2 regions of the Halalkalibacter krulwichiae genome follow, and region 1 is predicted to be linked to the other one. Evidence: a T-box and tRNA genes for the amino acid it is inferred to sense, from the RefSeq annotation. Region 1 holds a T-box; the other holds one or more tRNA genes.
What was found. The T-box of region 1 lies ahead of pheS (phenylalanine--tRNA ligase subunit alpha). A T-box ahead of a tRNA ligase gene usually reads a tRNA of that ligase, here a tRNA-Phe.

Region 1 (15,660 bases):
TCTATACTCGTCTGGAACCCCTATAGCGACAGCCTCTTGTATTTCTTCATGGTTATAAAGAACTTCCTCTATCTCACGAGGGTATATATTAAAACCTCCAGCAATGATCATATCTTTTTTACGATCAACAATATAGAAATAGCCTTCTTCATCCATGTAACCCATATCACCCGTTAACAACCAATCATCCTTAAGAGTCGCAGCCGTTTCTTCTGGCCGATTCCAGTAACCCTTCATTACTTGTGGACCACGAACCGCCAACTCTCCTACTTCTTTTGGCTTAACAGGTTCTCCTGTTTCCATCGACAAAATCACAGCTTCTGTATCTGGCCACGGTAGGCCAATACTTGCTTTTCTTCTTTCCCCATAAATTAAGTTACAATGTGTAACTGGAGCAGCTTCTGTTAGGCCGAACCCCTCAACTAATCTCCCTCCTGTTAATTTCTCAAAACGCTCTTGAATATCAACTGGTAATGAAGCTGAACCACTTATACAAGCTTCTATGGAAGAAAGATCATACTTCTTTATATCTGGATGATTCACTAAGCCAATATACATTGTAGGGGCGCCTGGAAAGATGGTAATCTTTTTCTTATCAATTATCTTCAATACTTGCTTCACATCAAACTTCGGTAAGATATGCAAAGTATTCCCGGTTAGTAACGTTAAATTCATTGATACTGTCATCCCATATACATGAAAAAACGGTAGGACAGCCAATGTTCTTTCTTCCCCTTCTCTTAGCTTATACATCCAATGACGGCATTGAATGGTATTGGCTACTAAATTTTTATGAGTTAGCATGACACCTTTTGCAAATCCCGTTGTCCCTCCCGTATATTGCAGGAGAGCTACATCCATTTCAGTAGCACCCTTTAATTGAAGTTGTTGATCTGATGCAATTCTTATACAAGAAACAAACTGGTGAGTCCATTTGTTGTAAACAATGTCAACGGATAAGCCGGTATTCTTCTTCTGGATAAATGGATAAATAACATTCTTCGGAAATGGAAGATAATCTTTGATAGCGGTTACAATAATTTGTTCAATAGATGTTGAATGCTTCACTTTCATTACTTTCGGATAAAACAAATCTAGACAGACAATCATCTTAGCCTCTGAATCAACTAACTGATGCTGTAATTCTCTTTCAACGTAAAGTGGATTCGTTTGGACAACTATCCCTCCGGCCATTAAAGTTCCATAATAAGCGATGACACTTTGTGGGCAATTGGGTAGCATAATGGCTACTCGATCTCCTCTTTCAAGACCTAATGTTTGTAAATGATTGGCAAACCTTCTTGCAGATTGAACAAATACCTTATATGTAAGCGACTTCCCTAAAAACTCAAGTGCTACATGATTTGGGTAACGTTCAGCAACTTCTTCGACTAGTTCGTGTAAAGCTTTTTTTGGATAATTAATTGAAGCTGGTATTTCTTTTTCATAACGATCAACCCAATTTTTTGCAGTTTCAGTTACCAAGTAAACAGCCTCCTCTAGTCCTCTCCTTTCAAAGCTTTCATCCTCTCTCTACCTATTGTAATGAATGTTCATTCATTTTTAAATAGTTAATTGAAATTTTTTATAATGTTTTTTGTTTGTTTGCCCTAAGACAAATCGGGCAATAGTAGATTTGAGGTGATTTATGTGAAACGATTGTTATTCTTTTTGTCGATAATATTTTTACTTACAAGTTGTCAAGGAAATGTAGCCCCTAATACAGAAACTGACATTCCTAGTACGGAAACAGGCGAAGATGAAGGAGAAAGCAGTCCATCCGCATTTGCTACTAGTTTAAATTTATACAATCCGTTAACAGATTATGATATGTATCATGAAGGAACTGGGTTAGGAGAAGGAATGAATTTTCTATTTCAATCAGAAGAATTTGTTTTGGCACAGGGGCACCAAGGACAAGCTGTTAGCTTTTATCGAATCTTACAAATAAACGAAGAAGCAGGTACGATTGTGATTACACATGAATTTATGGAAGCAACAGAGGAATTTGAAGCCATTCAAAAGGCGATAGACGAAGGTGATGACCTTCAGTCCTTACTTGAGCAGTATAAACAATTAGAACCAAATAAAGAACAACTCTATTTTACTGCCACAGAAGTAGCTGAAGAAATTACTTTACAGACTGGGGAAGAACTAACTGTTTTACCTGTACACATAAAAGATACTGTTTATTACTTTGCTGAAGAAAGAGGCCTCGTTCGCATTAAATACACAGGTGATAGTGTCATTGAGTTGTTCGGCGAGGAACAGATCGCAGAAGCAAATCCTCATCAATAATTGAATGTGCGTTTTCAAGATGAAAAGGTTGTCTGAGAAGCCCTTTGGCCTTTTACAGACAACCTTGCTTGCTACCACCCCTAACTATTATGAATCATTGCTCACTTTTTCAGCTTCAGCTATTTTTTGCTTTTCTTCTTCTAGCAGCACACGACGCAATATTTTCCCTACAAGTGTCTTAGGCAATTCATCACGAAACTCGTAAAGTCTCGGAACTTTGTAAGCAGCTAAATGTTTACGACAATACTGATCGAGCTCTTTTTCTGTTAAGCTCTTCCCTTCTTTTAAAACGAGAAATGCTTTAACCGTTTCACCGCGATACTCATCAGGCGCACCAATAACTACGGCTTCTTGTATCGCATCGTGCTCATAAAGGACCTCTTCTATTTCCCTTGGATAAATATTAAAACCACCCGCAATAATCAAATCTTTTTTACGATCAACAATATAAAAGTACCCTTCTTCATCCATGTAACCCATGTCCCCTGTTAAAAACCAATCACCGAGAAATACTTTTGCTGTCTCTTCTGGACGATTCCAGTAGCCTTTCATTACTTGAGGACCTCTAATCGCCATTTCTCCAACTTCACCAATTTCAGCTTGTTCTCCTGTCTCAGGAGAAATAATCGCTGCTTCCGTATCAGGCCATGGAACACCAACACTTCCCACTTTACGTTTTCCCCAAATAGGTGTTGCAATCGCAACTGGAGACGTTTCTGTTAAACCATATCCTTCAACGAGCTTTCCTCCTGTTAATTTCTCAAATTTACTTTGCACTTCTTGCGGAAGCGGAGCTGCCCCACTTAAACAAGCTTTAATAGATGACAAATCATGATCCGTTATATTAGGGTCATTGACTAAAGCAACATACATCGTTGGAGCTCCGGGAAAGAGGGTTATTTTATGTTTTTCAATTGTCTTTAATACTTCCTTTGGCTCAAATTTAGGTAGAATTACGGTTGTATAACCATTCATCACACCTAGGTTCATGCTTACCGTCATCCCATACACATGGAAGAAAGGTAGCACTGCCAAACCTTTTTCTTGTCCAGGCGTCGTTTTATATGTCCAATGGATACATTGAGCAGTATTCACAACTAAGTTTTGATGTGTTAGCATAACGCCTTTAGCTGGACCAGTTGTTCCTCCTGTATATTGAAGGAGCGCTAAATCTTCGACCGGATCCATTCCAACCTGTACTTCATCTGTTTTACCAGCTTTTAAGAAAGGTTTAAATGCAAGGGTTCTATCACTGTATACAATATCAATTTTCATTCCAGACGTCTTCTTTTGAACAAAAGGATAGAGCAAATTTTTAGGGAATGGTAGATAGTCTTTAATACTTGTTACAATCACGTGTTCTAAACTGGTTTTTGATCGAACTTTTTCTACTCGTGGAAACACGAGGTCAAGACAAACAATCACCTTTGCACCTGAGTCAACTAATTGATGTTCTAATTCTCTTTCGACGTAAAGTGGGTTTGTTTGGACCACTATTGCCCCTATCATTAATGCACCGTAATAACTAATGACTCCTTGTGGACAGTTAGCTAGCATGATTGCGACTCGATCACCTTTTTTAACACCTAGTGTTTGCAATTGGTTAGCAAATTGTTTCGCTTCTGTGTACAACTCTTTGTATGTGATATCTTTGCCTAGAAAATGAAGCGCGTTGTTATTTGGATATTTATCCGTTGATAGCTTCAAATAATCGTGTAAGCACCTCTCATCATAGTCAATCGAATGTGGTACTTCCTCGGGATAATTGTCTAGCCAAATCTTATCAACAGTTGTCAACACTATCTCCTCCTTGCCAATTTGTCTTACTCCTTTCTCATAATTCAATCTCCTCTCTTCTATTGTATTGTAATCGCTTTCATATTTGAATCTTTTTTTGACTATTTTGTGAACTTTTTTAAAAGGACTTGCTGTTTTCCTAAAAGAAGAGCTGTTCGGCAAGATGCCAAACAGCTCTTTAATCTATATTAAGGCGCATAAAAAAGCATAAAAATGATTCCGGCCAAAACAAACAAACCGCTCGCTACATAAAGGATTTTCATCAATCGTTCCACGTAAGAAGTCACCCCTTCTTTATCTAGCAATAATACTAGCTCCAATAACGTACGATAAACCAACTGAAATAACCATTGAAATAAAGCCGACTGCACGATTGTCTTTTCCAATTTCCTCATCGACCTTAAAACTAGGCGTTAAAAACTCAAAAATAAAGTAACTAGCTAACAATAAACAAAAGCCAAGTACTCCCCATCCTAACATCGTTAATAAAGAATCCGAATGTTCAATGGAATGTCTAAATATATTGGCAACACCAAATATTTTCCCACCAGTTGCAAGGGCAACTGCTATATTACCTTGTTTAATTTCATGCCAATTTCGATAACTTGTTACTAGTTCAAAAATGGTTAAAAATAAAATAAGGGCTAAGAGTGAGACGCTGTAGTAAGCGGCTGTTCGAATCCATTCATATTCTAAAAATGCTTCCATTTCCTTCGCCTCACTTATTTTAATTCTACGACTGTATTCCCAAGTCCACCTTCATTCATGCCACCGTCCCTTTCTGATTTGACATGAGGATGTTTTTTCAATAGTTGTTTAACGCCTTTGCGAAGAGCACCGCTTCCTTTACCATGAATAATTGAGACTTGATGATAACCAGCAAGCAGTGCATCATCAATGTACTTTTCAACAAGAAGCATCGCATCTTCAAAACGTTGTCCACGTAAATCAAGTTCTGATTTAACATGAGACTCATTACCTCTTACCATCGCCAGAGGCTTTGTTTCAACTTGTTTTGGTCGATCTAATAATTCTAAGTCATCTTTTTTCACCTTCATTTTCATTACACCCATTTGCACTTGGAACTCTTTATCGTTGATTTTCTCCACAATAAAGCCTTTCTGGCCAAAACTTAACACTCGAACTTCATCACCTAGCTGTATATTCTGCTTCTTAGCCGCTTCCTTTTTGATTTTTTTCTGCTTCGGTGTTAACTTTGGTGCAGCCTTCTCAAGATGCTTTTTTGCGTCAATGATTTGATGTTCTTTAACAGCAATGCCTTCTTTTTGCATTTCCCTTAATTCTTCAATAATAACTTCAGCTTCTTCTTTCGCTTCTTGAACGGCTTTTTCTGCATGTTCTTCTGCTTCTTTTAAAATTCGTTCTTTTTCCTTTTCAAGAGCCTCAAGCTGATTTTCTAGATCTTTTCGTAAATGCTCTGCTTCATGTCGGATAGCTTCTGCTTTTTCCCATTCTGACTCTGCTGATTTCTGACTCGTTTCTAAGGAGGCAATCATTGATTCAATTTGATTCGTTTCACTATCAATTTGTTCTTTCGCCTTTTCAATAATCCGTTCATCAAGTCCAAGTCTTCTTGAAATCGCAAACGCATTGCTTCGTCCCGGAACACCAATTAACAAGCGATACGTTGGTCGAAGTGTTTCAACATTGAATTCAACACTCGCGTTAATAGCCCCTTCACGGTTGTAGGCGTAGCCTTTTAATTCACTATAATGAGTCGTTGCTACAACACAGGCACCACGATTATATACATCATCAAGAATCGAAATCGCTAAAGCTGCTCCTTCTGTTGGATCAGTACCTGCCCCAAGCTCATCAAATAAAACAAGACTTTGAAAGTCCACTTTATCTAATATATCGACAATATTTGTCATATGAGAAGAGAAGGTACTTAGACTTTGTTCAATTGATTGTTCATCACCAATATCAGCAAAGACTTGCTTAAATACAGCTACTTCAGATTCCTCTTCAACAGGAACATGTAGTCCAGATTGAGCCATCAACGTTAGTAGTCCGACTGTTTTCAATGTGACCGTTTTTCCTCCGGTATTTGGACCGGTAATAATGAGTGAACGATACGAATCTCCTAATTCTACATCAATCGGTACGACCTCACTTTGGTCTAAAAGCGGATGTCGGGCTCTTTTTAAATAGAGAAACCCTTTCTCGTTAAGCTTTGGTTCTGTTGCTTTAATAAGTTTTGCATAGCGAGCTTTGGCAAAAATAAAATCAAGAACAGCCAAAATAGTTAAGTTAGACAGAAGTTCTTCGGCCACTTCAGCCACTTGTGTTGATAAATGGGCAAGAATTCTTTCAATCTCTTTCTTTTCTTTCACCTTTGCTTCTCGTAATTGATTATTTAGTTGCACAATGGCTTGAGGTTCAATGAAAAGTGTCGCACCCGAAGCTGATTGATCGTGAACAATTCCGCCGAATGAGCTTCGATACTCTTGCTTAACAGGAATGACAAAGCGATCATTTCGAATCGTTACAATCGCATCTGAAAGCATTTTCTGTGAGCTTGATGAACGTGTTATACTCTCAAGTTTTGACCTGACAGAGGACTCATAACTTCTTACTTGTGAGCGTATCGTTCTAAGCTCTGGACTTGCTGAATCCATAACATGACCATTATCATCAATACATTGTTTAATTTCTCGTTCGACATCAGTTAATGGCTCTAACTTATTGGCATATTCATATAAAAGAGGCAATTCAATCTCTTCTTCTTCAACCATTGTTATGATGAATTTTCTTAGTCTACGTCCCCCATAGATCGTACTTGCTACTTCCACTAACTCATGCGAAGCAAGTGCTCCACCGATTTGGGCGCGTTTCGCATGAGCTTTAACATCTGAAATGCCACCAAGGGGCGCTTGCCCTTTTAAACGTAATATTTTTGCTCCTTCTGACGTTTCATACTGCCATTTCTGTACCTCTTCTAATTGTGTAGAGGGTTGTAACTCTTCAACCTTTTGTCTACCTAGAGAAGATGACACATGTTCGAGCAATTGCTTTTTCATTTTTTCAAATTCCAACACTCGTAAAACTCGTTGCATATGGTTAAACTCCTTCTCTATCGTCCTTATTCATGACGTTTTAAAAATGATTGCAAACGCTCTAACGTCCATGTATTCATGACCGTATCTGGCTTAAGCAACGCTTTTCTTGCTACACCCGTTCCATAAGACATTAACTCTAAAGATTCCTTATTATGAGCATCTGTATTAATCGCAATTTTCACTCCCGCTTCTTCTGCTTTTTTCAACCAATGTGCAGCCAAATCCAAGCGGTGAGGATTAGCATTGAGCTCCAGCGCTGTATTGGTTTTGGCGGCTAGCTCAATTAATAACTCCACGTCCACATCATAGCCATCACGACGACCAAGTATTCGACCTGTTGGATGGGCAATTAAGTCAACATGTTTGCTTTCTAGCGCAGTTGTTAATCGCTTCATAATCGTTTCACGATCTTGTTGAAATGATGAGTGAATGGCAGCAATGACAAAGTCAACCTCTTGTAGCAAGTCATCATCATAGTCAAGCGTACCATCAGGAAGAATGTCCATTTCAATCCCTGTTAAAATCGTAAAATCATCATACTTTTTATTTAACTCTCGAATCTTGGCATGTTGTTGTTTTAAGCGTTCAACACTTAATCCATTGGCTACTCGCAAGTACTTCGAATGATCAGTAATTGCAATATATTGATACCGTCTTTCGCGAGCTGCTTCAACCATCTCTTCAATCGAATGAGCTCCGTCACTCCAAGTCGTATGCATATGCAGATCACTTTTTATACATTCGTTAGTCACATAAGTAAATGATTTCTCCACTTCTCCTTGATCCTCTCGAGCCTCAGGAGGAATCCATTCGAGATTAAAGTGCGCGAAAAATTCTTCTTCTGTTGCAAACGTTTTGATTTCACCTGTTTCAACATTTTCAACGCCGTACTCACTTATTTTTTCACCGCGCTTTTTTGCAAGCTGTCTCATTTTCACATTGTGATTCTTTGATCCAGTAAAATGATGTAAAGTTGTTGCGAACTCATTCGGTTTTACAAGGCGAAAGTCGACTGATATCGGAAAGTCAATTGCGATTTCTACAGATACTTTTGTATCGCCACTAGCTATGACCTTACTAATAGAATCGAGCTCTAATAATTGATTCCTTACTTTTTCTGGTTCAGTAGTCGCAATAATAAAATCAAGGTCCTTTACCGTTTCACGCATTCTTCGTAAGCTTCCTGCTTTTGAAAAGCGTTCGACTCCGTCCATTTTAGCTAACGCCTCTTCAATCGCATCTGCCAGTGGAAGGACAACTGGCAGAGCTAATCGCTCAGGCCTTTCGCTCGCTTCTTTAATTGCGATAAGAATCTTTTCTTCTGTCTTCTTGCCAAACCCTGCTAGCTTTTGAACTTCTTTCGCTTCACAAGCTTGTTTCAAGCTTTCAATATCAACAACCTGTAATTCCTGATATAACTTGCCAATCTTCTTGCCCCTAAACTAGGGAGTTTTAATAAAGGAAGGAGACCAGCTGGCACTTCAGCTGCTAATTCTCCTAACAAAGTCGATTTACCCGATTGTTTTAACTCCATTATGACTTCCGCTGTTCCTTTGCCAATTCCTTTTAATGTAGCTGGGTTCTCGATTTCGTCTAATGTTCTTTCATCTGCTTCAAGCGCAAGGGCTGCCTTTCGATAGGCAGATATTTTAAAGGGATTATCTCCTTTAATCTCTAAATAAGTGGCAATCATCTCAAGTTGCTTAATCACATCTTTTTTGTTCATTATAATCCGTCCTTTCTTCTTTCCCCATCATACCGATACTTACTGTCTAAAATCAATTAATAAGAAAAACACAGGTATAGGAAGACGTTGAGATATTCTCAAATGTTTCTCACACTCATTCCGTTCAGTTTTCTCATTGAAAAACTTCTAGAAGCGTTAAAAAAGTCTGACCCAAATCATGTAGCTTGTTCGCACATGTTGATCAGACTTCATGTATTCACTCATTCTGTTTCCTATAGTTGATTACTAACCCATAATTGTTTCAACCACTCAGATAAAAATGGAGTATGGTTTAACATTACTTGGACGACTATAGAGCCTTGCATTGCATTTTGAACTAGATCAATTGGTAAGAGCGCCGCGACAAAAAGCAAAACAAAAATAATTAAATATGCTTCAATAAAACAAAGGATTCCTCCGAACAATTGATTGATAGATCTTAAGATTGGTAAGTGTGCAAGAAAGTCCAGCATCGATCCTAATAAATGTAGAACAATTTTTGTTCCAAAAAATAGAATAGCGAATGCAATACCTGAGTAATACACACTTTCAGCATTAAACGTATTAATAATCATCCCTACTGTACTATCCGACGAGAACTGTGGATATGGAACCCAGAGCCTAATATAGGTAGCTAATTCTCCAAAGTAGGTATATGCAACTAAAATGGCAACAACAAAACTAATGAGATGAATGACTTGGAGAATAAAACCTCTTCTTCTACCAATAAAGAAACTTGAAAATAAGATAAATAGAATGAGAAAGCTTAACATATTACTCGTCTCCTGTCGTTCTTTGTTGCTTCACTTTTTCTTTCAACTCTTCGTTTTCTTTGACTACTTTTATATAATCATCAACAATATTTACAGCTGTCAATACAGCTAAACGTGTAGTATCAAGATAAGGATTTCGTTTGCGTATTTCTCTCATCTTTTGATCAACTGTTTGAGCCACTTCCCTTACATGGGAGGGAGACTCTTGACCGACAACTGTATATTGTTGACCATATATAGAAACCGTGACCCGCTGCTTTTCGCTTCGTTTTGACACGGAGAAGCCTCCTATCTACAAGCCAAATTCTTAGCTGACATGATCTTTTAAAATTCTACATTTTATCATACCATGAAGGAAGTTTTAAGGAAACAATCGTTTAGAAGAATTTTTGGAAATGTCTTGATCGTAATCTCCATATTCTCCTACGAACACTGTATAATGAGAGAAATTCATTGTGTTAAGAAAAAAAGAAGGAATCAGTAAAGATCCCTTCTTTTTCTATTTAACATTATCCTCTTAAAGTAGCATCTACATGCTCTTCCACTGCTTTTAACACTTCGTTATGAACTTTCGTTACTTCCTCGTCCGTTAACGTTCTCTCTGGATCTAAATACGTTAGAGAGAAGGCAAGTGATTTCTTTCCTTCCTCCATATGTTCGCCTTGATATAAATCAAACAGATGAACATTCTTTAGTAGATCTCCACCAGCCCAGCGAATGACTGCCTCTACTTCTCCAGCAGAGCGATGACTGTCTACCACAAGAGCGATGTCACGAACCATCGCAGGGAACCTTGGAAGGGTTTGATATACAACCGGTGTCGCTTCATGCTTAAGTAATGTTTCTAATTGAAGCTCGTATACATAAGTCTCTTTTAAATCTAGTTCCTTTTGTTTAGATGGGTGAACTTGACCGATAAAGCCTATCTCTTCACCATTTAATTTAATAAGAGCAGTTCTTCCAGGATGTAAATCAGGTAGCGTCGCTTGTTCAAATAAAATCTCATTATCAATTCCTAGTTCACGGAATAAGTTTTCAAGGATTCCTTTTACTAAGAAGAAATCAACTTGCTTCTTCTCTCCTTGCCAGCCGTGTTCAAGCCACATCCCCGTTAAAGCACCTGCAACCATTTCTTTTTCAGTTGGTTGATTCGTTAACTTCTCTTCATCGCTTAAGAAGATTGAACCAACCTCATATACATGCACATCCTGATTTTTACGATTAACATTGTAGCTTAACACATCAAATAAGTGTGGGATCAAACTCGTACGCATCGTGCTTCGGTCTTCACTCATTGGCATCGCCAATGTTACAGGCGTATGAGTCAATTCAAAAGCAAACCCTTTTGCTTTTTCAGGATTAGTTAGAGAGTACGTAATTACTTGTGATAGACCTGAACGCTCTAGTACTCTTCGCACATGACGTCTTTTCTTTTGGTAATCCGTTAAAGCTCCTTGAATGGTTGCTCCAACTGGTAAGGTTGTCGGTATGTTGTCATAACCAAATAATCTTGCTACTTCTTCCATTAAATCTTCTTCAATTTGTATATCCCCACGACGTGATGGAATCGTAACATGTAATACCTCGTCTTCTTTTTCATACGTGAAGCCTAAACGATCCATATATGACATAGCGTCTTCTATTGAAATCGTTGTTCCAAGACGACTGTTGACACGCGTGACATCAAGGTCGACTGTAGCTAACTCATAGGAGAAGATGTCTTGTTCGACAACCCCAGAAACCACGGTTCCACCAGCTAATTCCGCGATTAACTCTGCAGCCCTTCTACCTGCTGCTAATACACGATCTTGTGCTACACCTTTTTCATATCTTGTACTCGCATCACTGCGAAGCCCTAGATCACGTGAAGCTTTACGAATGGTTGAACCTTTGAAATAGGCTGCTTCAAGTAACACAGTCGTTGTTTCCGAATGGACTTCAGAAGTCGCTCCACCCATTACACCAGCAATCGCAACAGGCTCTTTTCCATTCGTAATAACAAGGTGATCGTCTGTTAACGTGCGCTCTTGATCATCAAGAGTGACAATCGTTTCTCCATTCTTCGCTCGACGAACGACCACTTCTTTTGACCCAAAACGATCATAGTCAAAAGCATGCAATGGTTGACCATACTCAAGCAAGACATAATTAGTAATATCTACAACATTACTTATCGGACGAATTCCCGCAGCCATTAAACGATTTTGCAACCAAAGCGGAGATGGACCGACTTTTACATCTTTAATAATGATTGCGCCGTAATACGGATTGTCTTCTGTTGCTTCTACTTTTACATCAATGTAATCTGAAGCTTTTTCCTCATTTGTATGTAATTCAATCGTTGGAAGCGTAACTTCTTTTTCGTACAATGCTGCAACTTCGTACGCAACTCCTAACATATTTAAACAATCGGCACGGTTTGGAGTTAAATCAAGTTCCAATACTTCATCGTCTAAATTTAAAGCAGCAAGTGCGTCACTTCCCACTTCCACTTCATCTTGAAACACATAAATGCCTTCTGAGTACTCTTTTTGTACTAATTTGCTATCAATGCCAAGCTCTTGTAAGGAACAGATCATTCCGTGAGAAGCTTCCCCGCGTAACTTTGCTTTTTTAATTTTGAAATTGCCAGGGAGAACAGCTCCAACTTTTGCAACAGCGACATGCTGACCAGCGGCAACATTTTTAGCTCCACAAACAATTTGAACAAGCTCTTCTTCACCAATATCTACTTGGCACACATTCAATTTATCTGCATTTGGATGTTGCTGGCATTCCTTAACAAAACCAACCACAACACCAGAAATGCCTTGATTTAATTGATGGACGAAATCAATTTCAATTCCGCCTCGAGTCATCTTCTCAGCAATCTCACGAGCTGAGTGTTCTTTTACATCTACATAATCTTGTAACCACTTATATGAAACTAACATCGTAACTCCTCCTTTACACCCGTTTAAACTGTGTTAGAAAACGTACATCATTCGTATAGAAATGACGAATATCATCAATGTCATACTTTAACATTGCCAGTCGCTCAACCCCCATACCAAAAGCAAAGCCACTGTATTTAGTTGAATCAAATCCACTCATCTCTAATACTCGTGGATGAACCATTCCAGCTCCAAGCACTTCAATCCACCCAGACTGTTTACAAATGCGACAACCTTTGCCATTACACATTCCACACGAAACGTCTACTTCAACAGAAGGCTCTGTGAATGGGAAAAAGCTAGGGCGTAATCGGATCGAACGATCTTCTCCAAAGAAAGATTTGGCGAATTGTTCAAGCACCCCTTTTAAATCACTCATACGAACATGCTCATCAACATACAGCCCTTCAATTTGCATGAATTGATGAGAATGGGTTGCATCATCATCATCACGTCTGAATACTTTCCCTGGACAGATAACCTTCACAGGTCCTTTTCCTTTATGCAACTCCATCGTTCTCGCTTGTACAGGAGATGTATGCGTTCTAAGCAACAACTCTTCCGTAAAGTAAAAGGAATCTTGCATATCACGGGCAGGATGGTCTTTAGGTAAATTAAGTGCCTCAAAGTTATAGTAGTCAACTTCTACCTCAGGACCTTCTGCAACTGAGAAACCTAACCCTAAAAATGCCTCTTCTACTTCTTCGACAACAGCCGTTAATGGATGAGTAGATCCACTTGCTACAGGGCGACCTGGCAGTGTGACATCAATGCTTTCATTCGCTAATTGCTTTTCAATCGCAGCCTGCTCTAATTGCTGTTCTTTTTGTTCTACTTCTGCTTTAATCGCATCTCGAACCTCATTAGCCATTTGACCGATAAGTGGACGCTCTTCTGCTGAAAGCTTCCCCATTCCACGAAGTACTTCTGTAATTGGGCCTTTCTTTCCTAAATAAGCAACTCTAACTTCTTGTAATGCTTTTACATCTTCAGCGACAGCGACTTTTGCTAACGCTTCATCTCGCAACGCTTCTAATCGTTCACGCATTTGAATGCCTCCTTATGTAAACAAAATAAAAAAGAGCCTTCGCTCCCGCAAAAGGGACGAAGACTCGTGGTACCACCCTTAGTTAATAATGTACATAAAAATACACTTATACACTATTATCTTCATTGCTGTAACGGCTAAAACCGGAACACCTTCACAAGTCTCACTTGTGGTCCAGTGTCTGCTCCAGAGTGAATTCAGTTTCCCCTTCCATAAAAATGCTTCCAGTCTAAGGCATTTTCTCCCTGCATGGTGGCTAAAAACGTACTACTCTCTTTCGTTGCATTTGTAAAATATACATTTGATTGTTTTATTATAGAGAATGTTGGAAACAGATGCAACTCTCTTTCACCTTAACTCTTTAAATAATAGAGCAAAATCCCAGCCGCTACCGCTACGTTAAGTGATTCTGCTTCGCCATGGATCGGGATGTAAATGTTTTGATCAGTAAGCTCTAATAGGGATGGGGCAAGTCCTTCTCCTTCATTTCCCATTATTAAGGCAAATTGCTCCAGTGGCTCAACAGCTGTATAAGAACTCGCTTCTTTTAAGGCTGTTCCAAATACTGGAATCATTGCATTTTTCATTCGATTTACCCATTCTTCTAAATTGCCTTTTATAACCGGCAAATGAAAAATAGAGCCTTGAGACGCACGAATGACTTTGCTATTGAATACATCAACACTTCCCTCACCTAATATAATCCCGGTCATTCCCGCTGCATCGGCTGTTCGAATCATCGTCCCTAAATTCCCAGGATCTTGAACTCGATCTAGTAGCAAGTATTGCCCTTCTAATCTCTCTACGTCTGGCTCATTCGGTAAAATGCAAACCGCTGCAATTCCTTGTGGTGTTTCTGTTTCAGAGAGCTCTTTAAGCACTTGCTCACTTACTATAATGATATCTTCATCTTTTAATGACTGTTGATCGGCCTCCTCAGTCACAAGGACATATTCAACCATCTTTGCTTTCATTGCTTCTTCAACTAGATGATACCCTTCGACTAAGAAACGTCCAGTCGTTTCTCTACCTTTTTTCGTTTTTAATTTCTTCCAACGTTTGACATGTTCATTTTTCACTGAATCAATTCGTTTCATTCTCTACTCCTTTAATTCCTCTTTCTCATTTTATCCATCATACCCATTTTTTTCGTCATAATCCAGTCCATGCTGATGCATACTACAAATAGAAATAATTATTTCACTCACAACAAGGAGGATGACAAGATGAGTTTTAATTTACGTGGTGCGATTATGTCTAATATTAAAGGGAGCTCTGAACAAGAAGTTGAGGCAACAATTGTTGATGCGATTCAGCGAGGAGAAGAAAAAATGCTTCCAGGTTTAGGTGTACTATTCGAAGTTTATTGGAAAAACGCAAACGAGCAAGACAAAGATGCTATTTGCCAACAAATTAGTCAAGGATTGCAATAAGTAAGAGGCTGTTTCATAGTCGCTACGCGCCTTGAGATAAGGCAACGACTTCTTTTAAGGCTAAAGCTCAAAATTTCGGGGGCGTTTTAAAAGGTTAAAACTAGACCTTTTGAAACGCCCCCTTTTTTTAGTTAAAAGTTATTTTTTCAACCGTTTCTGTATCAAGCTTCTTAATTACTTCAACGATTAGTCTCACCGTGTTTTCATAATCATCACGATGCAGCATAGCTGCATGTGTATGAATATAACGAGTTGGCACTGTGATTGACAGCGCCGGAACACCGTTTGCAGTTAAATGAATGGCACCTGAATCGGTTCCTCCACCCGCCATTGCGTCAAATTGGTAAGGAATATTATGTTCATCTGCTGTATCTGTCACAAAATCACGCAAACCTTTATGAGAGACCATAGAAGCATCATATAACACGATTTGCGGCCCGTCTCCCATCTTCGCAAGTGCCTCTTTTTCTGTGACTCCAGGTGTATCCCCAGCTATTCCAACATCAACACCAAAGCCGATATCAGGTTGAATGAAATGAGCAGACGTACGCGCTCCTCTTAAACCTACT
Region 2 (15,660 bases), 1.2 Mb from region 1:
GAACCATACGCATCATCTACAGCAGAACTGGTAACGGAGCTACTGGAATATCAACCGAAAAAGTTGAAAATGGATCGTCTTGAGGCGACTGCGATGCTAGCTGGTATAATTGTTGATACGAAAAGCTTTGCTGTTCGTACTGGCGCGAGGACGTTTGATGCAGCTTCTTTCTTAAGGTCGAATGGGGCCGATACAACACTTGTTCAAACTTTGTTGAAAGAGGATTTAGAACAATATGTAACACGAGCAAAACTAATTGAGACAGCAGAATACTATCGGAATGGACTAGCCATTGCAATGGCTGATGAGGGAGAGTCCTATAGTCAGGTTGTAATAGCCCAAGCTGCTGATACGCTTTTAACGATGAAAGGAACGATTGCTTCTTTTGTGATTTCAATGCGCAAAGATGGAATCATTAGCATTAGTGCTCGGTCCTTAGGAGAAGTAAATGTTCAATTGATTATGGAACGTTTAAATGGGGGAGGGCATTTAACCAATGCAGCAACTCAGCTCAAAGATGTAACGTTAGATGAAGCAAAGGAACAGCTTCAGGCTGCAATTGATGATTATTTAGAAGGGGGAAAACAAAAATGAAAGTAATTTTCTTAGCTGATGTAAAAGGGAAAGGGAAAAAGGGAGAGACGAAAAATGTCCCTGATGGTTACGCAAGAAACTATTTATTACCGAATAATCTTGCTGTTGAGGCAACAGCAGGTAATTTAAAAGACTTACAAGCAAAAAATAAGAGTCAACAAAAGAAGGCTGAAGAAGAACTTGAGCAAGCAAAAGCATATAAAGAAGAATTAGAAGCAATTACAATTGAAATCAAAGCTAAAGCTGGAGAAGGTGGACGTTTGTTCGGAGCTATTTCCACAAAGCAAATCGCTGAAACACTTAAAAAAATGAAAAAGAAGGTAGATAAGCGTAAAATCCAATTAAATGAACCGATCCGCGCATTGGGTTATACGAATGTACCAATTAAAATCCACCCAGAAGTTATCGCGACAGTAAAAGTACACGTTGTAGAAGAAAAATAAAACATTAGTGAAAAGATGGTTGATTATAGATCAACCATTTTTTCTATGACTCGAGTAAGTGTAAATTGGCAAGACGATTACAAAGAGAAAATAGCCAAAAAAACGATAGATGCTTATAGTAGCGGTTGTTAAAAAAGGTAAAAATTTATGCTTTCGATTAAAGAAGGAAACTGATAGGATGTAAGATAGGTTTCTTAGAGAGGAGAAATAGCATGAGTGACTTGTTTGCAGATCGAACGCCACCACAGAATATTGAAGCGGAGCAGGCGGTCTTGGGAGCTATCTTCTTAGCAGATGAGGCGCTTGTGACAGCGTCAGAACGTCTTTTGCCGGATGATTTTTATCGTGCTGCCCATCAGCGTATTTATCAAGTGATGTTGGATTTAGCTGAGAAAGGTGAGCCGGTTGATCTGGTCACTGTTACGTCAGAACTACAAAATCGCAAATGGCTTGAGGAAATTGGCGGAGTTGCCTACTTAAGTGACTTAGCTAACGCTGTACCGACAGCAGCCAATGTTGATTACTATAGTCGAATCGTTGAAGAAAAGTCTGTTTTGCGGAGATTGATTAAAGTAGCGACAAATATAGCGGCAGATGGCTATGCGAGTGAAGAAGAAGTCGATACGATCTTAACAGAAGCAGAAAAAACGATCTTGGACGTCTCTCAACGGAAAAACACGAGTGCTTTTATTTCTATTAAAGATGTTCTTCTTGAAACGTACGATAAGATTGAGGAGTTACAAAATCACTCAGGAGAAATTACGGGAATTCCAACAGGATTCGTCGAGCTTGACCGTATGACTGCAGGGTTCCAACGGAATGATTTGATCATTGTTGCAGCCCGTCCTTCGGTAGGGAAAACAGCTTTTGCGCTAAACATTTCACAAAACGTTGCAACAAGAGCAGGCGAAAATGTAGCAATCTTTAGTTTAGAGATGGGAGCAAGTCAACTTGTGCAGCGTATGCTTTGTGCAGAAGGGAATATTGATGCACAACGCATGAGAACAGGAGCCCTGAACTCAGAAGATTGGCAGAAGCTAACGATGGCAATGGGAAGCCTTGCGAAAGCTGGTATTTATATAGATGATACACCTGGTGTTAAAGTGAATGATATTCGTGCGAAATGCCGACGTCTTAAACAAGAGCACGGTTTAGGCATGATTATGATTGATTACTTGCAGCTTATTCAAGGAAACGGAAAAGCGGGTGAGAATAGACAGCAGGAAGTTTCAGAGATTTCCCGTACACTGAAACAAATTGCACGTGAGCTGGAAGTTCCAGTTATTGCATTGTCTCAGTTATCACGTGGAGTTGAATCAAGACAAGATAAACGTCCAATGATGTCTGATATTCGAGAATCGGGAAGTATTGAGCAGGATGCTGATATCGTTGCTTTCTTATATCGTGATGACTATTATGATAAAGAGACGGAAAACCAAAATATTATTGAAATTATTATTGCTAAGCAACGTAATGGTCCAGTAGGAACGGTTGAGTTAGCCTTTGTTAAGGAATATAATAAATTCGTGAATTTAGATAGACGACATGATGAACGAGATATGCCTCCAGGTGCTTAAAATAGGAAGAGGATAACCAAAGTTAGAATGGTTATCCTTTTTTTATTGCAATGCTGCAATTTTAAACGAACAAATGAGCCGGTTGATCTCGTTAATGTTCGTGTTTTTGATTGACGTTCGTTTTTGTAGTTGGTATACTTATCATTAGCTTTGGAAATAGATAAACTAGCTATAGTAGTTAATGGAGGTGCATTACATGTCATCAGTTGTTGTTGTTGGTACACAGTGGGGTGATGAAGGGAAAGGAAAGATCACTGATTATCTTTCTGAAAAGGCTGAAGTTGTTGCCCGTTACCAAGGTGGAAATAACGCAGGACATACGATTGTATTTAATGGAGAGAAATACAAGCTTCATTTAATTCCATCAGGGATCTTTTATAAAGACAAAAGCTGTGTAATCGGAAACGGTATGGTTATTGATCCGAAAGCACTTGTCGAAGAGTTAGCATACCTCCATGAGCGTAATGTGGATACTAGCAACCTTCGTATTAGTAACCGTGCACACGTAATTCTTCCTTATCACTTGAAATTAGATATCGTTGAAGAAGAACGTAAAGGTGCTAACAAAATTGGTACAACGAAAAAAGGAATCGGGCCAGCTTATATGGATAAAGCAGCTCGTATTGGGATCCGTATGGCCGATTTACTTGATAAAGAAGTTTTTGAAGAAAAGCTAGAACGTAACCTTGCTGAAAAGAACCGTCTATTTGAGAAATATTATGAAGTTGACGGGTTTACAAAGGAAGAAATTCTAGAGGAGTATTATGAGTATGGCCAACAGGTTGCCAAATACGTAGTTGACACGTCTGTCGTTTTAAATGATGCGTTAGATGAAGGACGTCGTGTGCTTTTTGAGGGCGCTCAAGGGGTTATGCTTGATATTGATCAAGGTACTTATCCATTCGTTACGTCATCTAACCCAATTGCAGGTGGAGTTACAATTGGCTCTGGTGTAGGTCCTTCTAAAATTAATCATGTTGTTGGTGTCTCAAAAGCTTATACGACACGTGTAGGTGATGGTCCATTCCCAACTGAATTACATGATGAAATTGGTGACTTAATCCGTGAAGTAGGAAGAGAATACGGTACAACAACTGGTCGTCCACGCCGTGTAGGCTGGTTTGATAGCGTGGTTGTTCGTCATGCTCGTCGTGTAAGTGGATTAACGGATTTATCATTAAACTCAATTGATGTTTTAACAGGTATTAAAACATTAAAGATTTGTACAGCTTATAAATACCGTGGTGAAGTCGTTGAAGAATTCCCAGCAAGTCTTAAAGTTCTAGCTGAGTGTGAACCAGTATATGAAGAACTTCCAGGTTGGGAAGAAGACATCACAGGAGTAAAAACGTTAGACGAACTTCCTGCTAATGCTCGTCACTACATTGAGCGAGTATCCCAATTAACAGGCATTCCATTAACCATTTTCTCCGTAGGCCCAGACCGCAACCAAACAAACCTAGTTCGTGGAGTATTTGCATAGGTTTTAACTAAAAAAGGTCGCACTTTACCTTTTTTAGTTAAAACCGACGCAGTGAACGAAGCCGCTACATGTTTTAAAAGTCCTATGAGTGGTCTTCTCATAGGACGAGTAGCGAGCGGAGTCACTGCCACTTATAAACGTCTGTAAGTTTTTTTAAAAAAACTTACAGAAATACTTGCACAACAAAAAAAGCTATGTTAATATAAATCTTGTCGCTAAGAGAACAAGTTAGTGAAGAGAAACAAACTTCAAAAAATTAGTTAATAATTATTCATCGTCTCTTAATAAAAGATCGGTAATCTACTTGAGCTAATTGAAGTTTTACAATAAGAGCCATTAGCTCAGTTGGTAGAGCATCTGACTTTTAATCAGAGGGTCGAAGGTTCGAGTCCTTCATGGCTCACCACTTTTATAAAGTGGCCCGTTGGTCAAGCGGTTAAGACACCGCCCTTTCACGGCGGTAACACGGGTTCGAATCCCGTACGGGTCACCACTAATTTAATATTGGTCCGGTAGTTCAGTTGGTTAGAATGCCTGCCTGTCACGCAGGAGGTCGCGGGTTCGAGTCCCGTCCGGACCGCCACTTTTATAAGCGGCTCAGTAGCTCAGTTGGTAGAGCAATGGACTGAAAATCCATGTGTCGGCGGTTCGATTCCGTCCTGAGCCACCATTTGCCGGCCTAGCTCAATTGGTAGAGCAACTGACTTGTAATCAGTAGGTTGGGGGTTCAAGTCCTCTGGCCGGCACTCAAACCTGTATGGATATTCCATACAGGTTTTTTATTTATTAATAAATATTTACCTAATTTAACCATGTTTATGACAGGAGTATTACAAAAAGGTATCAATCTATTTTCAATTTAATAGATAAGTACATTTGCTAGAAGGTTATGTTAGAATGGGAAAGGTTGACGAATTATGTAGAAGTGTATGTTAGCTAATGTCAAATGATTGTGGATTTTGACATTGGTTGTTTCTAGGAGGAAAAAATGAATACGTGTTCTATTGGTATTAAGGTACCCGTAAAATTCAAACTTCAAACATTTATTATTACTTTACTAGCTTTATCTGTTTTTGCATTATATATGCCGAGCGCCTCAGCAGAAGAGGACTCGTCCATAAATATTATTTATCATGTGTATATTGAAGGGGAACATATTGGAAGTTTACTAGATGATGAGCCGGTTTATACTTTGATTGAAGAGTTGATTGACTCTCATGCAGAAGATTACCCTGATCTTACTTTACAAGTTGGCGAAAACGTTGAGGTGATTCCTGAGTTTATTTTTGATGAGGGCTCTGAAGCTGGTGATGTACTAACTCAGTTAGAAGAAAAGTTAACCGTTCAAGCAGAAGCGGTTACGCTTGTCATTGATAAGAAACCAGCTGTCTATTTACCTTCTCAAGCAGAAGCGGAAAAAGCGGTTGAAGCTTTAATTACGCAATATGTAAAAGAAGATGATTACGAACATTTTTTAGAAGAGGAAGATCTAGATCATATAGATGTTGGTGAAACAGTTATTACAGATATTGTACTAACAGAGGATATTACAGAAGAAGAAGTATTAGTAGCCCCAGACGATATCGTATCAGTGAAACAAGCTGTCAAAAAGCTAAACAAAGGTGTACTAGAAGAAGAATCTTATCAAGTAAAACAAGGTGATGTGTTAAGTTCAATTGCTAATGACCATGGCCTTACTACATCAGAACTGATTGATTTAAATGAAGACCTAGATGCTGATAGTATAATAAGAGTGGGACAAGAGATTCTTGTTACTGCTTATCAACCATTAGTAGAAGTTTATTCAACAAAGGTCAGTCTAGTAGAAGAAGAGATTGCTTATGAGACAGAAGAAAGAGAAGATGATTCAATGTGGAAAGGTGATACTAAAGTCACGCAAGAAGGACAGCCTGGAACACAATTGATAGAGTATGAAATCACTGAAAAGAATGGTCACGTTGTAAAACGTGAAGTCTTATCTGAAGAAGTAACCAAAGAACCGGTGAAACGCATCGTAACTAAAGGAACAAAGGAAATGCCTTCACGTGGTTCCGGTCAGCTAGGATGGCCGGCTGTTGGTGGATATATTTCTAGTTATCAAGGAAATCGTTGGGGTAGATTCCATAAAGGAATTGATATCGCTAGGCCAAGTAACTATAATATCCTTGCAGCTGATAACGGGACTGTTACTCAAGCGACCTACTCAGGTGGTTATGGGAATCTAGTTCGTATTAATCATAATAATGGAGTTGAGACGCTCTATGCTCATTTAGCCTCCATTGATGTAGAAGTTGGACAAACAGTAACAAAAGGACAGAAAATTGGTGTGATGGGGTCAACTGGTAACTCTACAGGTATCCACTTGCACTTTGAAGTTTATGAAAAAGGACAATTGAAAAATCCAATGGATTATTTAAGATAGGTAAATCGAGGCTGACTCTAAAAGGTTCTTTCCTGTGTAATAGTGGGAAATGTTTCATAGAGTTATCCTCGATTTTTAACGTTGGCTAAGGTAACAGAAGAACGCCTTCATATGTTAGAATGTGAAGTAAGACTAAATAGAATGGGAGAGATCTGCCCAATGGATAAGCGTATTTTAGTTGTAGATGATGAAAGACCAATTGCAGATATATTAAAATTTAACCTTGAAAAAGAAGGTTATGATGTTATTTGTGCTTATGATGGTTTAGAAGCAATAGAGCTTGTAACAAAGGAAGAACCAGATCTTATTTTATTAGATATAATGTTGCCTCATAAAGATGGAATGGAAGTTTGTCGAGAAGTTCGTAAACAATTTGATATTCCCATTATTATGCTAACGGCAAAGGACTCAGAAATCGATAAGGTGCTTGGTTTAGAGCTAGGTGCTGATGATTATGTAACTAAGCCATTTAGTACGCGTGAGTTGCTTGCACGCGTGAAAGCAAACTTAAGGCGTCATAAAGCAACGGCTGCTGAAGAAGCGAACACACAAAAGGAAATTGTGGTAGGTGATTTAACAATTTATCCTGATGCTTATCAGGTGAAGCGTCGGGGGGAAGCGATTGAGTTGACTCATCGTGAGTTTGAATTGATTCATTATTTAGCTAAGCACCTTGATCAAGTAATGACGAGAGAGCACTTGCTTCAAGCAGTATGGGGATATGATTACTTTGGTGATGTCCGGACTGTTGATGTAACCGTTCGTAGACTTCGTGAAAAGGTTGAAGATAATCCTAGTTATCCTGTTTGGATTATTACACGTAGAGGGGTGGGGTATTACTTATCTTCGCCTGAGCAACAGGAGCAATCTTAATGGAAAATAAAGTTGGCTTTTTTAAGTCGATCCAATTCAAACTAATTATCATCTATGTACTACTCATTTTTATTGCGATGCAAATTATCGGTGTTTATTTTGCTAGACAACTGGAAAGTCAGCTTGTTAGTAATTATTTTGAAATGCTAGATGAAAGAGCTAACTTATTAGCTTATAACTTTGCCCAGGAAATGACTAATAATCAAGATGATCGAAGTGGAATTACAGCAAATTTCAATGCGATGCTCCGTGATATTTTTTCAATTGATCATTCTGAAGTTCAGGTTATTGATCAAAATCGTGTCGTTGTCTATACGTCTAACTTATCGAATAGGCATATTATTGGACAGCAATCAACAGAGGTTCGAGTAAAACGAGCATTGTTAGGTTCACCAGATGAAGCTGTGTTACGTGATCCAGTAACAGGTCATAGGATGAGAGTTCTTGCTGTTCCCATTAAGTCAGATGATGGGCCAGTCGGAGCTTTATATATTGAAGCTTCAATGGAAGAGATTTATGGTCAGATTAGACAAATTAACAGTATTTTATTAAGTGGAACCTTTATTGCGCTTGCTATTTCCGTTGTTCTTGTTATTTTGCTCGCGCGAACGATGACAGGTCCTATTGTTGATATGCGCAGACAAGCCCTAAGGATGGGTCGAGGAGACTTCTCCAAGCAAGTAAAAGTATACAGCGGCGATGAAATAGGGCAATTGGCAACATCGTTTAATGATCTTACAATGAAGCTCCAGGAAGCAACCGTGACACGTGATCGTGAACAAAAACGGTTAAAATCCGTCTTAACCCATATGACGGACGGAGTCATTGCAACAGATAAAAATGGCCGCATTATCTTAATGAATAACAGGGCAGAAGAATTGTTGAATTTATCAAGCCACTCTGGGCTTGGAGAGCCTATTCAAACGATCTTACGCTTGCCAGAAACAGTTATTTTACAGGACTTATATGACTTCCCCGACCCGTTGCTGCTCGATTTTAGTGACGATGAAGCGGAGTACTTGCTTGAGGCGAAGTTTTCCGTTATCCAAGAGGAAAATGGGCCGATAAATGGACTGATTACTGTTGTGCACGATGTGACTGAAAAGCAAAAAATTGAACAAGAACGTCGAGAGTTTGTCGCTAACGTTTCCCATGAGTTGAGAACACCATTAACGACAATGAAGAGCTATTTAGAGGCATTAGAGGATGGGGCAATGAAAGATAAAGAGCTTGGTCCGAGGTTTCTAAATGTTACTCAAAACGAAACGGAGAGAATGATCCGGCTAGTAAACGATTTGCTACAGCTATCTAAAATTGACAGCCTTGATTATCAACTATCCTTTGAAATTATTAATATTGGATCGTTTTTAAATGATATTATTGATCGTTTTGAAATGATTGCTCTAGATAAAAAGATTCGTTTCAATCGAAAAATTGCCAATTCACCCGTCTATGTGAAGGTAGCACCTGATAAATTAACACAAGTTCTAGATAATGTGATCTCAAATGCAATGAAATATTCTCCTGAAGGCGGAGATATCAAAGTTCAAATGCTGCAAAGAGGAGAGCATTTGCAAATTAGTATATCCGACCAAGGAATGGGGATTCCAAGGGAGAGTCAAGCGAAGATATTTGATCGTTTTTATCGTGTTGATAAGGCAAGGGCAAGAAGTGTCGGAGGAACGGGACTTGGACTTGCTATCGCAAGGGAATTGATCTTAGCTCATAATGGAGACATTTGGGTTGAAAGTGAGTATGGAAAAGGAACAACGATTCATATCACATTACCTTTTTCTAATGATCAGGAGGGAGAGCATGAACTATGAGCATATTAAGACAACCATTTTGATCGTGTTAATTACGATCAGTGTTGTTTTAACATGGCAACTTTACACGTATCAACCAGAGATTGCCCTTCTCGATGATACAGAAAGATATGTCCCGAGTGATTCGCTCAATGAAGAACGAGAGGAACGTAAGTTGAAAGATGTACTAAAGCCAGAGCAAATTGTTGTCCATCAAAGCGATCAGTTTGCTATGATTCCGAGACGTGACGAAAGTTTTGATAAACTTTATAACAAGCTCCTCCGTTCGAATTTGGATGAGGTTGACTTGTTAGCAACAGGCCCTTTTCCTAAGAGTGTTGAAGGGCCAGGTGTTGAAATTATTTTCCCAGCAGCAATACCGGCTGATTTATTGTTCAGTCTGTTTGAAACAAATGAGAATGAGTTGGTTGTTCCAATTACAAACGTAAATCGAATGTTCCTCTATATAAGTTCAAATAAAGAAGTTCATATGCAATGGCTATCAGGTGAAGAGGAACGGGTTATCGAACTAGAAACAGATTTTCCGGTTGGTGAATTACATGCTTTCTTTGATTTATTTGAAGAATACAAAGCTGTTCGACCAGTTATTGCACGAGATGCAACTACGATGCTAAATGAAATGGTATATATTCCAACAGAACCAATTACTGCACCACGATTATCCTTTCAAACTGTCCCATTATCGATTAATTTCTATAAGCAAACACTCTTTACGGATCCGGGCTCTGTTAAGTATTATCAACAGTCAGATGGAGAGGATTCTTATACTGATGGGAACCGTATCATTACGCTGCAAGATAATGGTTTGTTCATGGAGTATATCAATCCGATCTTTATTGAAACGCAAGAACGTAATAGCAAGCATATTATCCAAAATAGCTATGAGTTTATTAATAGCCATGGTGGGTGGTCAGACGATTATCTCCTTTCGTCTTGGCGTTCCAATGATCTGAGGGATGAGGCGGAGTTTCTTCTTGATGTAAATGGATATCCAATATTGAGTATGGATGGGACAGGTTCAATGGCGCTTAATGTAAGTCGTTCTGGGAATCAAATTGTTCACTACAGTAGGCCTCTCTTTGCACTTGATCATGCGCCAATAGATGTCAGTGATCGTATTCAATTACCATCTGGGCAAGAACTTTTAGAGCGCTTAGAGGAGCCAGAATTTTTTATCGATACAAGGTTATCAAAAGCTGTGATTGGCTATGAAATGATTATAAGAAATACATCATTTGTTACATTGGAACCACACTGGTTCATCCATTATGGAAACCGTTGGCAAAAGGTGACATTTGAAGAGGACAAAGGGGGTTCTAATGGATTGGAGTAGAACGAAGTCGATCTTCATTATAACCTTCTTATTTATCAATACGTTCCTAACGTGGCAACTAATTGAAACGCATAATGTTAATCAACTGAGTATGATTACAGAAGCAACCATTCAAGAGGTTCTAAGGGAAAATAATGTGACCATCGAACAGGAGCTTCCAGAAGAAGATTCATCTGGTTTGCTTGTTATTGGGAAGTTAGTTGAATTTGATGTTGAGCAATTTCCGGTAATCGATGATCAAGAGATTGAACTTCTAGACGAGTACACGGCTTTTTCAACGATAGAAGAGCCATTTAGTCTTTCACAAGAACAAACAAGATCAGAAATTGAACAGTTTCTGACGTTATATGTGTTTCAAGGAGATCAGTATCGCTACGCTGGTTATGATCAAGAGAAGAAACAAATGCATTTTTACCAAGCGTATGGGGAAAAAATCGCCTATACGTTTGATGATCAACCACTTGTTTTGCATTTAAATGAAGACCAAGAAATTATCAGTTACCAACAACGGTTGTTTCATTTTGAGGAGCAAGAGGGAGAGGACCGAGAAATTCTGTCTAGCTTAAAGGCAATTGAAATTTTGCTTAATGATCAACTTATTCGTATGAATCAGACTATTACGAATGTGCAGTTTGGATATTATAGCTTTTTTAGTCCAACAGGTGATGTTCAAGTGTTTGCACCTATGTGGCGTGTGACAGTGGATGGAGAAGTCTATCTTGTTCATGCGACAGGAGGCACCGTCCAGCAGCTTACTTAGTATTAGTGTAACATTGGAAGAGGGGAATGTAAGATGACATTACGCTTTAGTGTACTGGCAAGTGGCAGTACCGGCAATGCTGTATATGTAGAAACAGATGAGCAGCGTTTACTTATAGATGCAGGGTTAAGTGGGAAAAAGATGGATGAGCTTTTTCAAGCTATTAACCGTAACCCTAAGGAATTAACAGGAATACTTGTTAGTCATGAACACTCTGATCATATAAAAGGGGTCGGAATTTTTGCAAGGAAGCATAACCTGCCGATTTATGCGAATGAGAAAACATGGCAGGCAATGGACGGACAGCTAGGTAATTTATCTACAGATCAAAAATTTATCTTTCAAACGGATGAAGTAAAAACATTTGGGAATCTTGATGTTGAGTCATTTGGTGTCTCTCACGATGCAGTAGAACCGATGTTTTTTTCCTTTCATCATGAAGATAAGAAGCTCGTCTTAGCAACTGATATGGGCTATGTCAGTGAGCGCATAAAAGGGACGATTCGCGGTGCGGATATGTTTATTTTTGAATCGAACCACGATATAAATATGCTTCGTATGGGAAGATATCCTTGGAGCATTAAGCGCCGTATATTAAGTGATGTTGGCCACGTTTCAAACGAAGATGCAGCAATGGCTTTGTCAGAATGTATTGGTGACAAGACAAGTCGTATTTATTTGGCTCATTTAAGTTTAGATAACAATATGAAAGATCTAGCTAGACTATCAGTAGAGCAAGTGTTAAAAGAACAAGGGATGGCTGTAGGGGAACAATTTGAATTATATGATACCGATCCTCATCAGCCAACGGCCTTGACTGTGGTTTCGTAAAGAGATAAGAAGGACTAAATCGATTTCTAACGATTTAGTCCTTCTTTCTTTTGCGTCACATGATTTAGCGTCATCATTGTTGTCAATTATAGAAAAAGTATCAAAAATAAAGGGAAAATCGTCCTATTACTGGAATTTGAGTTCAAAATAATTATAATAAAAATCAATAACAATACATTTCTTACAGATAAAAAAGGATGGTGTCAATACGAATGGGTTACTATGATGAACACGTAACAGAAAGTGTCAATCGACGTCGAGGTCCCAACCGTGGGTCGGGAAAATCTGCTTTCATTGGAGCTGTAATTGGTGGGTTAGTCGTCTTGTTTTCAACCCCGTTGCTTGTGAATATTGGCCTATTACCTTATCAACATACAACTGAGAGTGAATTATCAGGATTGCCAGAACAAGAAGCTCCGCAAGAAGGGATTTCACAGACGATTAGTTATGATGTGAATTCAGATGTGACACAAGCAGTTGATAAAGTGTCAGATGCTGTTGTAGGTGTCATTAATATGCAGCAAGCTAACTTCTTTTCACAAGAAGGAGCAGAAGGAACAGGTTCAGGTGTCATATATAAAAAGAGTGGAGACAAAGCATACGTAGTTACGAACCATCATGTGATTGAGAGAGCTAATGAAATTGAAGTGAGTTTAGCCGATGGAACGAGGATTCCCGCTACTTTGCTTGGGAGTGATGTCATTACTGACTTAGCAGTTCTTGAAATAGACGGCAGTGATGTTGAAGTAGTAGCTGAGTTTGGAAATTCAGATCTGCTTCGTGTTGGAGAGCCAGCTGTTGCAATTGGAAATCCACTTGGATTACGCTTTTCGAGTACTGTGACACAAGGAATCATTAGTGCAAAAGAGCGAAGCATACCTGTTGATTTAACAGGAAATGGACAGGTTGACTGGCATGCTGAAGTCATTCAAACAGATGCTGCTATTAACCCTGGTAACAGTGGAGGAGCTCTTATTAATATTGAAGGACAAGTAATTGGTATTAATTCAATGAAAATAGCTCAGAGTTCTGTTGAAGGAATTGGATTTGCGATCCCTACCCAAATTGCAGTTCCGGTTATTGAGGATCTAGAAATGGTCGGAGAAGTACGGAGACCGCAGTTGGGAGTGGGAATTCGCTCACTTGGTGAAATTCCAAGTGTATACTGGCAAGAAACATTAAAACTCCCAAATGACATCAAAGGTGGAGTCGTCATCACAAGTATTTCGCCAACATCACCAGCTGAACGTGCTGGACTCCAAGAGTATGATGTTATTGTTTCAATTGACGATGAGGAAATTAATGATAGTCATGACCTACGTAAATTTTTATATACAGAACGGAAAATTGGAGATGAAGTTAAGCTAGAAATTTACCGTAATGGTTCAAAAGAGACCTTAATGGTATCATTAGCAGAGCAACAAAGTTTTTAAGTGAGAGTGTGTGGAAGCAGCAACGATATGTGTTGTTGCTTCTTTTTTTGTGTGTTTCGTTTGAAGAAAAGTTTTATCCATAGCTATATAAGTGGGTATGCTATAATGGATAAGTTAAAATGGAAAGGATGTTTCAATCAATGTATTATGCATGTGACGAACATATTGGTTTAGCAATAGATATGACTGTAGATGAGCAAGAAGCAGCTCCAATCGTGGATAAAGTAAAAGAAGAACAAGAGAGTTTATCCACAACTTGTAGTTTTTGTGAAAACGAAGCCATCTACAGTATAAATCCATAAAAGAAATTCACGCTGTTGATATGTGGATAACTGCTGTGGATAAAGTTTGGGGAGGTTATACACATTGTGAATATCCAAGTTGTAACAGTTGGAAAATTAAAAGAGAAATATCTAAAACAGGGAATAGAGGAATATGCCAAGAGATTAAGTGGTTATGCGAAAATAGACATGATTGAAGTCGCAGATGAAAAAGCTCCAGAGCAAGCAAGTGAAGCGGAAATGTTACAGATCAAGGAAAAAGAGGGAGAGCGGATTCTCATGAAAATACACCCCGATACACATGTGATTGCTCTTGCTATTGAAGGTAAAATGCTTTCATCAGAGCAACTTGCTGACAATCTAGATAAATTAGCAACCTACGGAAAAAGCAAAATAGCATTTGTCATTGGGGGCTCACTTGGACTAAGTGATGATGTAATGAAGAGAGCGAATGAGAAGCTTTCCTTTTCTAAAATGACTTTTCCTCATCAATTAATGAAACTAGTGCTGCTAGAGCAAGTTTATCGTGCTTTTCGGATTAATCGGGGTGAACCGTATCATAAATAACGGTAAACCATTTAAAATCTATTAACACAAAAAAGGTCAATTGATTGTTTTATGGTGAGAATAATCTTGGCTATGTATGGTTAGTTCCAAACTTTACACTTTTTTAATTGAAAACCTTATTAGGTCTTAGGCTCTATACAGAAAATATGGAATGCCAAGTATAATCAGTATACAAATGAACAAAAGGTATGGAACTTATTCCATACCTTTTGTTCATTATATTAATTTATTCCTCAGTAAAAATCTCTTCAATTTCATCTAACATGATATTAGCAGCTAGTACACCACCAGCTGTGTTCCAGATAATATCACTAACTTTGTGAGCATTGCCTTCATGAACAGCATTTAGATTATTCCAGAGTGGGTCGTTTGTCCATTCTTCTTCAACTGCGATTGAATCGGCATATGTAAAGTAAAATAATACATCTGCATCCATTTCAGGGATTAATTCCCTATCTACTTCAACTGCGAAATTTCCCATTTTATTATCTGGAGTAAATAGTTTCTCTTGGTGAGCTGCACGCTTAAAGCCAATTTGGTCAAATACAACACCTGAGAAAGAATCTGTGTAGTAAATACGAGTAGGACGAGAGCTAAAGCGAACAACTGAAATTTCTTGGTTAACCTTATCTCCAAGCGTCGCTTGCAATTCTTCTACTTTTTGATCATATTTAGCTATTACTTCTTGACCCTTTTCAGTTAAATTTAGTGCTTTTGCATATAGTTCAAAGTTGATTTTCCAATCACCAGCAAGATCGTCAGCAAAAACGGTTGGAGCAATTGCAGTTAATTGACTATATATTGCTTCTTGACGAACTTTATTTCCGATAATTAAGTCAGGTTGTAACTCAGCAATTTTTTCAATATTTACTTCAATTTCATCCCCAACAACTTCAACGCCTTCCATTTCAGCACTAATGTGTTCGTACCAAGGATCTTGGTCCCAAGACATTACAGCTCCTACAGGTGTAACTCCTAGTGCTAATAATGCTTCTGTTCCTTCATTTGTTAAAATAACGACACGTTCTGGAATTTCTGGTATTTCAGTCGTACCCATCGCATGTTCTACTGAATAACTTGTAACTTCAGTTTCTTTTGTTGTTTCTGTTTCTCCTGTTGAAGTCTTATTATTTGTGTTTCCGCAAGCTGCTAATACAAAGAATAATAAGATTGCGAGAGTTGAAAATAATAAATGTGATTTACTTTTCATTTCTGATACCTCCTGGCATTTTTAATA

Region 2: it has a tRNA-Phe gene. The T-box ahead of pheS (phenylalanine--tRNA ligase subunit alpha) is inferred to sense a tRNA for this amino acid. The anticodon was not compared.

What each region holds. Positions count from the first base shown of each region.
Region 1 is NZ_CP020814.1:3,354,454-3,370,113, forward strand. Features, by position in the region: gene BkAM31D_RS16935 (AMP-binding protein) at 1-1,485, opposite strand, end outside; gene BkAM31D_RS16940 (membrane lipoprotein lipid attachment site-containing protein) at 1,651-2,298, shown strand; gene BkAM31D_RS16945 (long-chain-fatty-acid--CoA ligase) at 2,386-4,095, opposite strand; gene BkAM31D_RS16950 (DUF350 domain-containing protein) at 4,390-4,803, opposite strand; gene BkAM31D_RS16955 (endonuclease MutS2) at 4,818-7,175, opposite strand; partial or broken gene polX (DNA polymerase/3'-5' exonuclease PolX) at 7,202-8,910, opposite strand; gene BkAM31D_RS16965 (CvpA family protein) at 9,138-9,677, opposite strand; gene zapA (cell division protein ZapA) at 9,679-9,969, opposite strand; gene pheT (phenylalanine--tRNA ligase subunit beta) at 10,187-12,610, opposite strand; gene pheS (phenylalanine--tRNA ligase subunit alpha) at 12,624-13,658, opposite strand; T-box leader at 13,708-13,948, opposite strand; gene BkAM31D_RS16985 (TrmH family RNA methyltransferase) at 14,012-14,755, opposite strand; gene sspI (small acid-soluble spore protein SspI) at 14,885-15,091, shown strand; gene BkAM31D_RS16995 (M42 family metallopeptidase) at 15,219-15,660, opposite strand, start outside.
Region 2 is NZ_CP020814.1:4,571,217-4,586,876, reverse strand. Features, by position in the region: gene BkAM31D_RS23245 (DHH family phosphoesterase) at 1-594, shown strand, start outside; gene rplI (50S ribosomal protein L9) at 591-1,037, shown strand; gene dnaB (replicative DNA helicase) at 1,250-2,614, shown strand; gene BkAM31D_RS23230 (adenylosuccinate synthase) at 2,811-4,097, shown strand; tRNA gene BkAM31D_RS23225 (tRNA-Lys) at 4,428-4,503, shown strand; tRNA gene BkAM31D_RS23220 (tRNA-Glu) at 4,516-4,590, shown strand; tRNA gene BkAM31D_RS23215 (tRNA-Asp) at 4,604-4,680, shown strand; tRNA gene BkAM31D_RS23210 (tRNA-Phe) at 4,692-4,767, shown strand; tRNA gene BkAM31D_RS23205 (tRNA-Thr) at 4,771-4,843, shown strand; gene BkAM31D_RS23200 (M23 family metallopeptidase) at 5,086-6,519, shown strand; gene yycF (response regulator YycF) at 6,679-7,392, shown strand; gene walK (cell wall metabolism sensor histidine kinase WalK) at 7,392-9,218, shown strand; gene BkAM31D_RS23185 (YycH family regulatory protein) at 9,208-10,551, shown strand; gene BkAM31D_RS23180 (two-component system regulatory protein YycI) at 10,538-11,311, shown strand; gene BkAM31D_RS23175 (MBL fold metallo-hydrolase) at 11,345-12,142, shown strand; gene BkAM31D_RS23170 (S1C family serine protease) at 12,355-13,575, shown strand; gene BkAM31D_RS23165 (CxxH/CxxC protein) at 13,695-13,877, shown strand; gene rlmH (23S rRNA (pseudouridine(1915)-N(3))-methyltransferase RlmH) at 13,944-14,423, shown strand; gene BkAM31D_RS23155 (ABC transporter substrate-binding protein) at 14,650-15,633, opposite strand.